Regions from separate parts of the Luteibacter sp. 1214 genome, predicted to be linked through region 3. Evidence: riboswitches for the same ligand, from Rfam matches in the RefSeq annotation. Region 3 holds a riboswitch; each other region holds the start of a gene.
The links. A riboswitch is a leader RNA that binds a small molecule or an ion and turns the genes downstream of it on or off. The one in region 3 is predicted to bind cobalamin.
Positions count from the first base shown of each region.

Region 1: it holds a riboswitch for cobalamin, as region 3 does, so the genes downstream of both, J2X57_RS04255 (CoA-acylating methylmalonate-semialdehyde dehydrogenase) here and btuB (TonB-dependent vitamin B12 receptor) in region 3, are expected to answer to the same signal.
Region 2: it holds a riboswitch for cobalamin, as region 3 does, so the genes downstream of both, J2X57_RS18260 (TonB-dependent receptor) here and btuB (TonB-dependent vitamin B12 receptor) in region 3, are expected to answer to the same signal.
Region 4: it holds a riboswitch for cobalamin, as region 3 does, so the genes downstream of both, metE (5-methyltetrahydropteroyltriglutamate--homocysteine S-methyltransferase) here and btuB (TonB-dependent vitamin B12 receptor) in region 3, are expected to answer to the same signal.

Region 1 is NZ_JAVDSQ010000001.1:1,025,098-1,027,294, reverse strand. It holds partial or broken gene J2X57_RS04265 (aldo/keto reductase) at 1-182, opposite strand, end outside; gene J2X57_RS04260 (VOC family protein) at 291-674, opposite strand; cobalamin riboswitch at 786-991, shown strand; gene J2X57_RS04255 (CoA-acylating methylmalonate-semialdehyde dehydrogenase) at 1,131-2,197, shown strand, end outside.
Region 2 is NZ_JAVDSQ010000010.1:108,337-110,533, reverse strand. It holds gene nagA (N-acetylglucosamine-6-phosphate deacetylase) at 1-761, shown strand, start outside; cobalamin riboswitch at 794-1,025, shown strand; gene J2X57_RS18260 (TonB-dependent receptor) at 1,180-2,197, shown strand, end outside.
Region 3 is NZ_JAVDSQ010000006.1:224,384-226,580, reverse strand. It holds partial or broken gene J2X57_RS15040 (acyltransferase) at 1-636, shown strand, start outside; cobalamin riboswitch at 660-895, shown strand; gene btuB (TonB-dependent vitamin B12 receptor) at 1,018-2,197, shown strand, end outside.
Region 4 is NZ_JAVDSQ010000002.1:117,856-120,052, reverse strand. It holds gene metE (5-methyltetrahydropteroyltriglutamate--homocysteine S-methyltransferase) at 1-1,199, opposite strand, end outside; cobalamin riboswitch at 1,394-1,611, opposite strand; gene J2X57_RS05140 (glycosyltransferase) at 1,702-2,197, shown strand, end outside.

The DNA of each region.
Region 1 (2,197 bases), on a different contig from region 3:
GTGAACGGGCCATAGACCTCGGCCGTATCGAAGAAATCGACGCCCAGGTCCACCGCCTCGCGGATGAGCTTGACTGACTCGTCGCTGCTCAGCGCGTAGCTATAGCTGAAATTGAGGCCCATGCAGCCAAAGCCGAGGGCTGAGACCTCCAGGCCGCTCTTACCGAGAACGCGCTTTTTCATGGTGATCTCCAGAAGATAGCCATGACGCCATGCTACCGACCGGGGGTCCAGTGATTAAGTGGGATAAACCGCTTGAGCCTATGCGGGCAGTTCATCAATGATCTTCCATCAGCCGGCGTTAAACACCGCCTCGATGTTATGGCCATCCGGATCCAGCACGAAACCGCCGTAATAGCCTTCGTGATAGTGCGAACGCGGGCCCGGCGGACCGTTGTCCCTCGCGCCCGCATCCAGCGCCGTCTGATGAAATAGCCGCACCAGCTGCTGCGAACTCACTCGAAAGGCGACGTCTACCGGCGGCTGATTGGGTGTGCCCTGGTAGATCCAGAAATCCGGCTTGCCGTTCTCGCCGAACCCCGCCACGTCGGTACGTCCCGTTTTCGAGGCGGGGAAGTGCACGATCAGTTCATAGCCGATGGAGGCCAATACGGTCGTATAGAACTGCTTGCTGCGCTCGAAGTCGCTGACGGTGGCGCCGGTGTGGTCGATCATGGAGATCTCCTGAGCGTGGAACGGCTGATCCGCGCAGCTTAGTCGGAATCCGTGGCGGCATCCAAGGCGCCTTTACTGCATCGCAGCGTGTCGCTCGCCGCGTCGCCGCCTACACTCCCGCTGGCCACAGGTGTCCTGCCGCCGCCATTCCGGTGCGCAGGGTGAAACGGGAAGCCGGTCCGATGCCGGCGCTGCCCCCGCAACGGTAGGCGAGAAAACCCGACTCAGAACCACTGCGGCAACGCGGGAAGGTGTCGGGGTGATGCGGATCGCATCGCTCGCAAGCCCGGAGACCGGCCCGTGGTGGGCACCGCTTGCGGTGTCTTCCTCGGGTGTTGCGGTGGGCAACCGGACGAGCTGGCTCGATGCGGCGTCCGTGGCCTCGAACCGACTTGTCTCGCTCACGCACGCCCGGTTTCGCGGGTGAGCGATCTGGAGACAAGCATCATGAACGAGATGAATCGTGCCGCGACCGACGTCGCGACCGTCAAACTGCTGATCGACGGCGAGTTCGTCGAGTCCGCGACCACACAATGGCGCGATGTGATCAACCCGGCGACGCAGGTCGTGCTGGCACGTGTGCCCTTCGCCACGTCCCGGGAGGTGGATGCGGCCGTCGCCGCCGCCCGGCGCGCGTTCGCCACCTGGCGCAAGACGCCCATCGGGACGCGGGCCCGCATCTTCCTCAGATACCAGCAACTGATCCGCGAACACATGGCGGAGCTGGCGGCGATCCTCACGGCGGAACAGGGCAAGACACTGCCGGACGCCGAAGGCGACGTGTTCCGTGGCCTCGAGGTGGTGGAGCACGCGGCCGCCATCGGCAATCTGCAACTCGGCGAGCTGGCCAACAACGTGGCCGGTGGCGTGGACACGTACACATTGCTGCAGCCGCTGGGTGTCTGCGCCGGCATCACGCCGTTCAACTTTCCGGCGATGATCCCGCTGTGGATGTTTCCGATGGCCATCGCCACGGGAAACACCTTCGTGCTGAAGCCGTCGGAGCAGGACCCGATGGTCACCATGCGGCTGGTCGAACTGGCGCAGGAGGCGGGCATTCCCAGAGGCGTGCTCAACGTTGTGCACGGGGGCGAAGAGGTGGTCAACGCCATCTGCGATCACGTCGACATCAAGGCGGTGTCTTTCGTCGGATCGACGAAGGTCGGTACGCACGTTTATCACCGTGCATCGCAAGCCGGTAAGCGCGTGCAGTGCATGATGGGGGCGAAAAACCACGCTGTCGTTTTGCCCGACGCCAACAAGGAACAGACGCTCAATGCCATGATCGGCGCCGCCTTCGGTGCGGCCGGGCAGCGTTGCATGGCGGCATCGACGGCGGTGCTGGTCGGTAACGCGCGCGAGTGGATTCCCGACATCGTCGCCAGAGCGAAGGCGCTGCGGGTGAACGCAGGCATAGAAGCGGGCACCGATGTCGGTCCACTGATCTCATCCGCAGCGCGTGAGCGCGTGGAGCGCCTGATCGACGCCGGTGTGGCGCAGGGGGCGACGCTGGAGCTCGACGG
Region 2 (2,197 bases), on a different contig from region 3:
GTCCCTTCATCGCCCCTGAACGCAAGGGCGTGCACGACCCGGCCAAGTTTCGCATCGCCGATGCCGACGATGTCGCGATGGTCGCGCGGCGCCACGGCGGCGTGACCCTGCTGACGCTGGCCCCCGAGCGCGCTTCCGCGGAAGTACTCCAGCAGCTGGTCGCCAACGGCGTCATCGTAGCCGCGGGCCACACGGCTGCCGACTACGAGACCACGCGCCATGCACTGGCGACGGGCGTGCGCGGCTTCACACATCTGTTCAACGCGATGACACCCTTCACCAGCCGCGAGCCCGGCGTCGTCGGTGCCGCGCTCGAAGACCAGGCCAGCTGGTGCGGTCTGATCGTCGACGGCCACCACGTGCACCCGACCTCGCTGCGTGTCGCCATCGCGGCGAAGGCGCCACGGAAGATGATGCTGGTCACCGACGCGATGCCGCCCGTGGGCTCGGACAATCCGAACTTCGTGCTCAAGGGCGAAACCATCACCGTGCGCGACGGCGTCTGCCAGACGGCGGACGGCACGCTGGCCGGCTCCGCGCTGGACATGGCCACGGCGGTGCGCAACACGGTCGACATGGTCGGCGTAGCCTACGATGAGGCCGCGCGCATGGCGTCGACGTATCCGGCCGCGTTCCTCGGCCTCGGCGCCACCCACGGTCATATCGCCGCCGGTTACCGCGCCGACTTCGTCGTGATGGACGAGACCCATACGGTGATCGAAACCTGGATCGGCGGCGAGCGTGTTTACGCCGCGGGCTGATCGGGCGGTCGTGACAGCGCCCCACCCTCCGGTTAAAGTCGCGGGGTTCGGGTGTCCCCGGGGCGTCGCGCCACGGGGATGAAACGGGAAGCCGGTGCGCCGCCTCTGCGGCAAGGCCGGCACTGCCCCCGCAACGGTAAGCGCCCGGGGTCGTCACGGCCCCTCGGACACGGCTTCAGCCACTGCGACAGCGGGAAGGCGCCGGTCCGACACCCCTCGGGGACGGCGTGAGTCCGGAGACCGGCCCGACGACGCGCCCCGTGAGCCATCCCGGGGCGTCGTCCCGTTTCGGGCGATTCGCGGAGGGCGAATCCGGACAGTCATCCGGGTTCCGCCCGTGTGCCGTTCGCCGTATGTCCTCCTCGCGCGCCCTTTGAGCTACGCATTGCCGCGCTATGCGGCGGAGGAAGACCGTTCCATGAAGAAGACCCTGCTCGCGGCAGCCCTGCTGTCGTCGATCGCCGCTGCCCACGCGGCCGACGCCCCGGACGCCCTCGATCCCGTGATCGTCACCGCGACCCGCACGGCCACGCCGCTGGACGAGGTACTCGCCCCGGTGACCGTGATCACCCACGAAGACATCGAGCGTCTGCAGCCGCGTAACGTCCAGGACCTGCTCGCCGGGCTGCCCGGTGTGGTCATGGCCAACACCGGCGGTATCGGCCAGCAGACCTCGCTGTTCATGCGTGGCAGCAACTCCTCGCACACGCTGGTCCTCGTGGACGGTGTCCGCGTGGGTACCGTGGGCGCGGGTCTGCCGGCTTACGAGCAGCTGCCGGTCGAGCAGATCGACCACATCGAGGTCGTCCGCGGTCCGCGCTCGAGCCTTTACGGCTCCGACGCGATCGGCGGCGTCATCCAGATCTTCACCCGCCACGGCCAGGCCGGCGAAGCGCCGACCCCGAGCCTCTCGGTCACCGGCGGCAGCCACGGCTACACCGCCGGTCAGGTCGGCGTGTCGGGCGGCACGACCCACGGCTGGTACAACGCCAGCCTCGGCGGCCAGTACACCTCGGGCATCAACGCCTGCCGCATCGGCGCGGGCACGGCGTTCAAGGGCTGCTTCACCGACGAGCCGGACCATGACGCCTATCGCACTTACAACGGCGCGCTGTCGGGCGGTTACCGCTGGGACGACGGCACCGAGCTCACCGGCAGCTGGCTGCGCAGCAAAGGCGATATCGAATACGACGGCGACTACCAGAACCTGACCCGACGCTCGCAGCAGGTCGCCGGCGCGAAGCTGGCTTTCGACGTGCTGTCCGCGTGGCGCATGTCGGTCAGTCTGGGGCAGAACCAGGACCGCGCCGACAACTACCTCAATGGCGCCAACAAGGGCTATTACGACGCGGACTTCAACTACGTCACCGGTGCCGACAAGCTGCGCGTGGGATATCTGTACTCTAAGCGCAATCAGGGTTCCTGGCAGAACGACT
Region 3 (2,197 bases):
GCCTTCGCGCTGACGCGCAAACCCGCTCTGTGGAAGTTCATCACCGTATGCGTCGCGGTGGTCGCCGGCGGCCTCCTGTTGCGGGCGTGGCTGTGGTCCGATTTGCTGGGACCGGCTCGTGATACGGACATCAGTGCGGGCCTGCTCTATCTCCGTTACCTCTATTACCCCACGTGGTCGCGCCTGGATGGGCTCGTCGCCGGTGTCGCCCTGGCGGCGTGCGGGGTGTATCGCCCGCAGTGGATGGCATGGATCCATGCGCGCGCGGGCTGGGTGCTCGGCGCCGCCACCGTTCTCCTTGGCGTCTGTCTGGTCCTTTTCGACGGTGCACGCCCCCTGTTCTGGCCCTGCGTCATCGGCTACCCCCTGCTGTCGCTGGCGATGGGTGGCTTCGTCGCCGCCTTCAGCGGCCCGACCGTCTTCGCAAGGCTGCGGGTGCCCGGTGCCGGATGGCTGGCCGCCGCTTCGTACAGCCTCTATCTCTGCCACAAAGGCGTTTTTCATCTGACGGAGGGGCTGCTCGGTGACGGTCTGGCCGGTCATCGCTTCGTCCGTTTCGCCATCTATGCGTCCGCGACCCTGGCTGGCGGTGCGCTGCTTCACTATGGTGTCGAGCGCCCGTTCCTGCGCTGGCGCGACCGCCGCGTTCATGCTTCGGATACACTACCGCCGCCCAAGGTGATTCCCGGCGTCGCAGCCGGGGATTGAAACGGGAATCCGGTGACCCGCGCGATCCACGAGGTCCGCGTCATTCCGGAGCTGCCCCCGCAACGGTAGGCGAGCCAAAGGTCTGCATGAAGCCACTGTGCCCCGAAAGGCATGGGAAGGCGCCGACCGGCAGGGATTCTCCCTGCGCTCGCAAGCCCGGAGACCGGCCTTCGAGGTAACACCGGACAGGCGGAGGGCCATGTCGTGGGTGGCCGGCCGGCCTTCCGCCATCGGCGCTCCCCGCTACCGTCTCCCTGTCTCTCGCCATTCATGCCGCGCGGATGGGCGCGGTAGTGCAGGAGTCACCACGTGTCGCTTCGTATTTCCACCCTCGCGGTCGCCATCGCGATGGCATGCCTCGTTCCCGCCGCGGCCTTCGCCGATGACACCTCCACCGACCTCGACAAGGTGGTGGTCACCGCGAGCCGGACCGAGCAGACCCAGGCGCAGGTGCTGTCCGCCTCCACGGTGATCGACCGTGCCGGGATCGAGCGGCTGCAGCCGCGCTCGCTGGCCGACCTGCTGCGTGCGACGCCCGGTGTGTCCATCGCCAATAACGGCGGCCCGGGCAAGTCGACCTCCGTCTTCATGCGCGGCACCGAGTCCGACCACGTCCTCGTGCTGATCGATGGCGTGAAGGTGGGTTCAGCGACCTCCGGTACGGCGGCCTTCCAGGATATTCCGGTCGACCAGATCGAGCGCATCGAAATCGTCCGTGGCCCGTTTTCCAGCCTCTATGGCTCGGACGCGCTGGGTGGCGTCATCCAGATCTTTACCCGTCGCCCGGAAGGCAGCTTCGTGCCGAACTTCTCCATCGGTGGCGGCAGCTACGACACCTTGCGCGGCTCGGCCGGCTTCAGCGGACGCGGCTCGAACGGCTGGTACGCGGTGGAAGCGAACCACGACCAGACCGACGGCATCAACGCATGCCGCGGCCGCCCCAGCCCGGGCGGCGGCGGTTGCTACACCTACGAGCCGGACAAGGACGGTTACCGCAACAATGCGCTGTCGCTGAAGGGCGGATGGCGCTTCGACGAGCAGTGGGACGCCGACGTCAATGCCATGCGCACCGAAGGCGCCAACCATTACGACGGCACCAGCAGCAACTTCGCCGACTCGTCGACGCAGGTCGTTGGCGGCCGTCTGCGCTATACACCGTCGAAGGACGTGAAGTTCACCCTCAACCTCGGTCGCAGCGGTGACTTCTCGACCGACCACGAGAACGGCGTCTACGCCGATACGTTCAACACGCATCGCGACGTCGCCTCGGCGCAGGCGGACCTCGGTCATGTCGGTGGGGACGCAGGCCAGACCACGCTCGGTTACGACTGGCAGCGCGATCGCGTCGTCGGCAGCACCGACTACTTCGTCGATGCGCGTCGCAACCACGCGATTTTCGGCCAGTGGTTGCAGGCATTCGGCGACAGCTCGATCCAGGCCAGTCTGCGCCGTGACGAGAACAGCCAGTTCGGCGGCAAGACCACCGGCA
Region 4 (2,197 bases), on a different contig from region 3:
CGCGCCCGCACGTCGGCGCGCAGCACGTCGGGAGAAAGCAGTCGCGCCTCCACTGTCGCATGCTGACGCGAGAGCGCGAGCTGCGCCGTCTCGTCGCCGACGGCGGCATCGGCATAGCGTCGCAGTTCGACGATCTTCTGCCGCGCGAACGACAGCCAGTCGCCGATCGAACCCGGCAGGTGCCTTTCTTCCGACGCATCGATGGGCACGTGCAGCAGCGAGCACGACGTCGACAGCCACAGACGCTCGTCGCCGAGGCGCTCGCGTGCGCGGGCGATGCGCGGCGCGATGGCGGACGGGTCGCTCAGCCAGATGTTGCGGCCGTCGAGCACGCCGGCGGACAGCACACGACCGGCGGGAAGCGCGTCAAGCACGGCATCCAGTTGCCCGGGCGCGCGCGCTAGATCGACATGTAGGCCGGCGACGGGCAACGACGCCGCCAGTTCGAGGTTGCCGCCGAGCTCGCCGAAATAGGTCGCGAGCAGAATGCGGCCACGCGACCGTTCACCGATGGCGGCATAAGCGCCGCGATAGGCCGCCTGCCAGTCCGGCTCGAGATCGAGCACGAGGGCCGGTTCGTCGACCTGGATCCAGTCGGCACCCGCGTCCGCGAGCGCATCGAGCAAACCGCGCCACGCCGGCAGCAACGCGTCGAGCAGCGCCAGAGGATCGCTGCCGTCGACGGTCTTGGCCAAACGGAGGAAGGTCAGCGGACCGAGGAGTACGGGGCGCGCCGCATGGCCGAGGGTGACGGCTTCACGATATTCCGCGACGACCTTGTCGGCACGCGTGGCAAACGACTGGCCCGCCTGCAGCTCGGGGACGATGTAGTGGTAGTTGGTGTCGAACCACTTGGTCATCTCCAGCGCGTGCAGGTCGACTTCGCCGTCCTGACGGCCGCGTGCCATGGCGAAATAGCCGGCCAGCGGATCGCGCTGATGGAGTGCACGGTAGCGCGGGGGAATGGCGTCGACCGCGACGGCGGCATCGAGCACATGGTCGTAAAGCGAGAAGTCGTTGACGGGAACGCTGTCGGCTCCCGCGTCGCGCGCGAGGCGCCAGTGGCGTTCGCGGAGCTGACGGGCGACGGTGAGCAGGTCGTCGGCGCTGGTTTCGCCCCTCCAGTGACTTTCGAGCGCTCGCTTCAGTTCGCGGCGTCGGCCGATGCGGGGAAAACCGGGGTAGGTAACGTGTGGCATGTGGATGATTCCTCTTCGTGGCAAAGAGGAGGGAAGGGCGGTTCGTCGCGGACGCACGTGCACTGCCACACGGAAGGTGCGGCAGCGTGAAGGCGTCATGCGGCTTGCCGTCGACCTTCGCCCCCGCGGGCGAACCGGACCCTCGCGCGAACGCGACGGCCCAGGTCGGGCAGGGCACACGCACCCATGACGGCACGCGCGCCCAGGCCGGCGGCAGGTCTTCGGGCTCGTGGATGTGGCACCTGGGTGCCGCCTTGCGTGTCGCTTCCCGGATCGCCATCGATCCAGTGCTGATGACGCGCTCGTCTCCACATACCGCTGCGGGGCAGCGCCGGATTCTCACCGGCTTCCCTCTTAGCTTTTATCCTTCTATTCGAATAGAGAGATAAAGACCGCTGGCGGCCCAGAGGTTAGCCCTACGGACGGGGCAGGTCAACGAGCCAGGCATGCATCGCGTCGACATGTCGCCCGCGACGATGCGCCAGGGCATCGGGAGTAAGGCATGGCGGCAAGGCACATCGTGATGGCGACGGTGGGATCGCAGGGTGACCTGTTTCCGTTCCTGTCCGTGGGGCGGGAGCTGGCGGCGCGGGGCCATCGGGTCACCATCGGTGCCCATGCGATTCATCGCGAGGCGGTGGCGGAGGCCGGGCTGAGGTTCGTCCTTGCCAGCGGGATCGCGGAGCCCGAGGACAAGGCCGCCTTCGCTGCCCGGGCGTTCCATCCGCTGCGCGGTCCGCGCTTCGTCGTACGTGACCTCGCCGCCGAGGATGTCGCCGCGAGCTACCGCGCGCTGGCGCCGGTATGTCTGGAGGCCGATGCGATCGTCACCTCGACGCTCGCCTTCGCCGGCCAGATTCTGGGCGAGACGACACGCGTGGCGTGGTTGTCCGCCGTCCTGTCGCCCGCGGTGTTCCTTTCCGCTTTCGATCCGCCGGCGACGGGCATGGCGCGACTCGACCGTTTCTTACGTGCGTCGCCGCGTCGTGGCGCCTGGG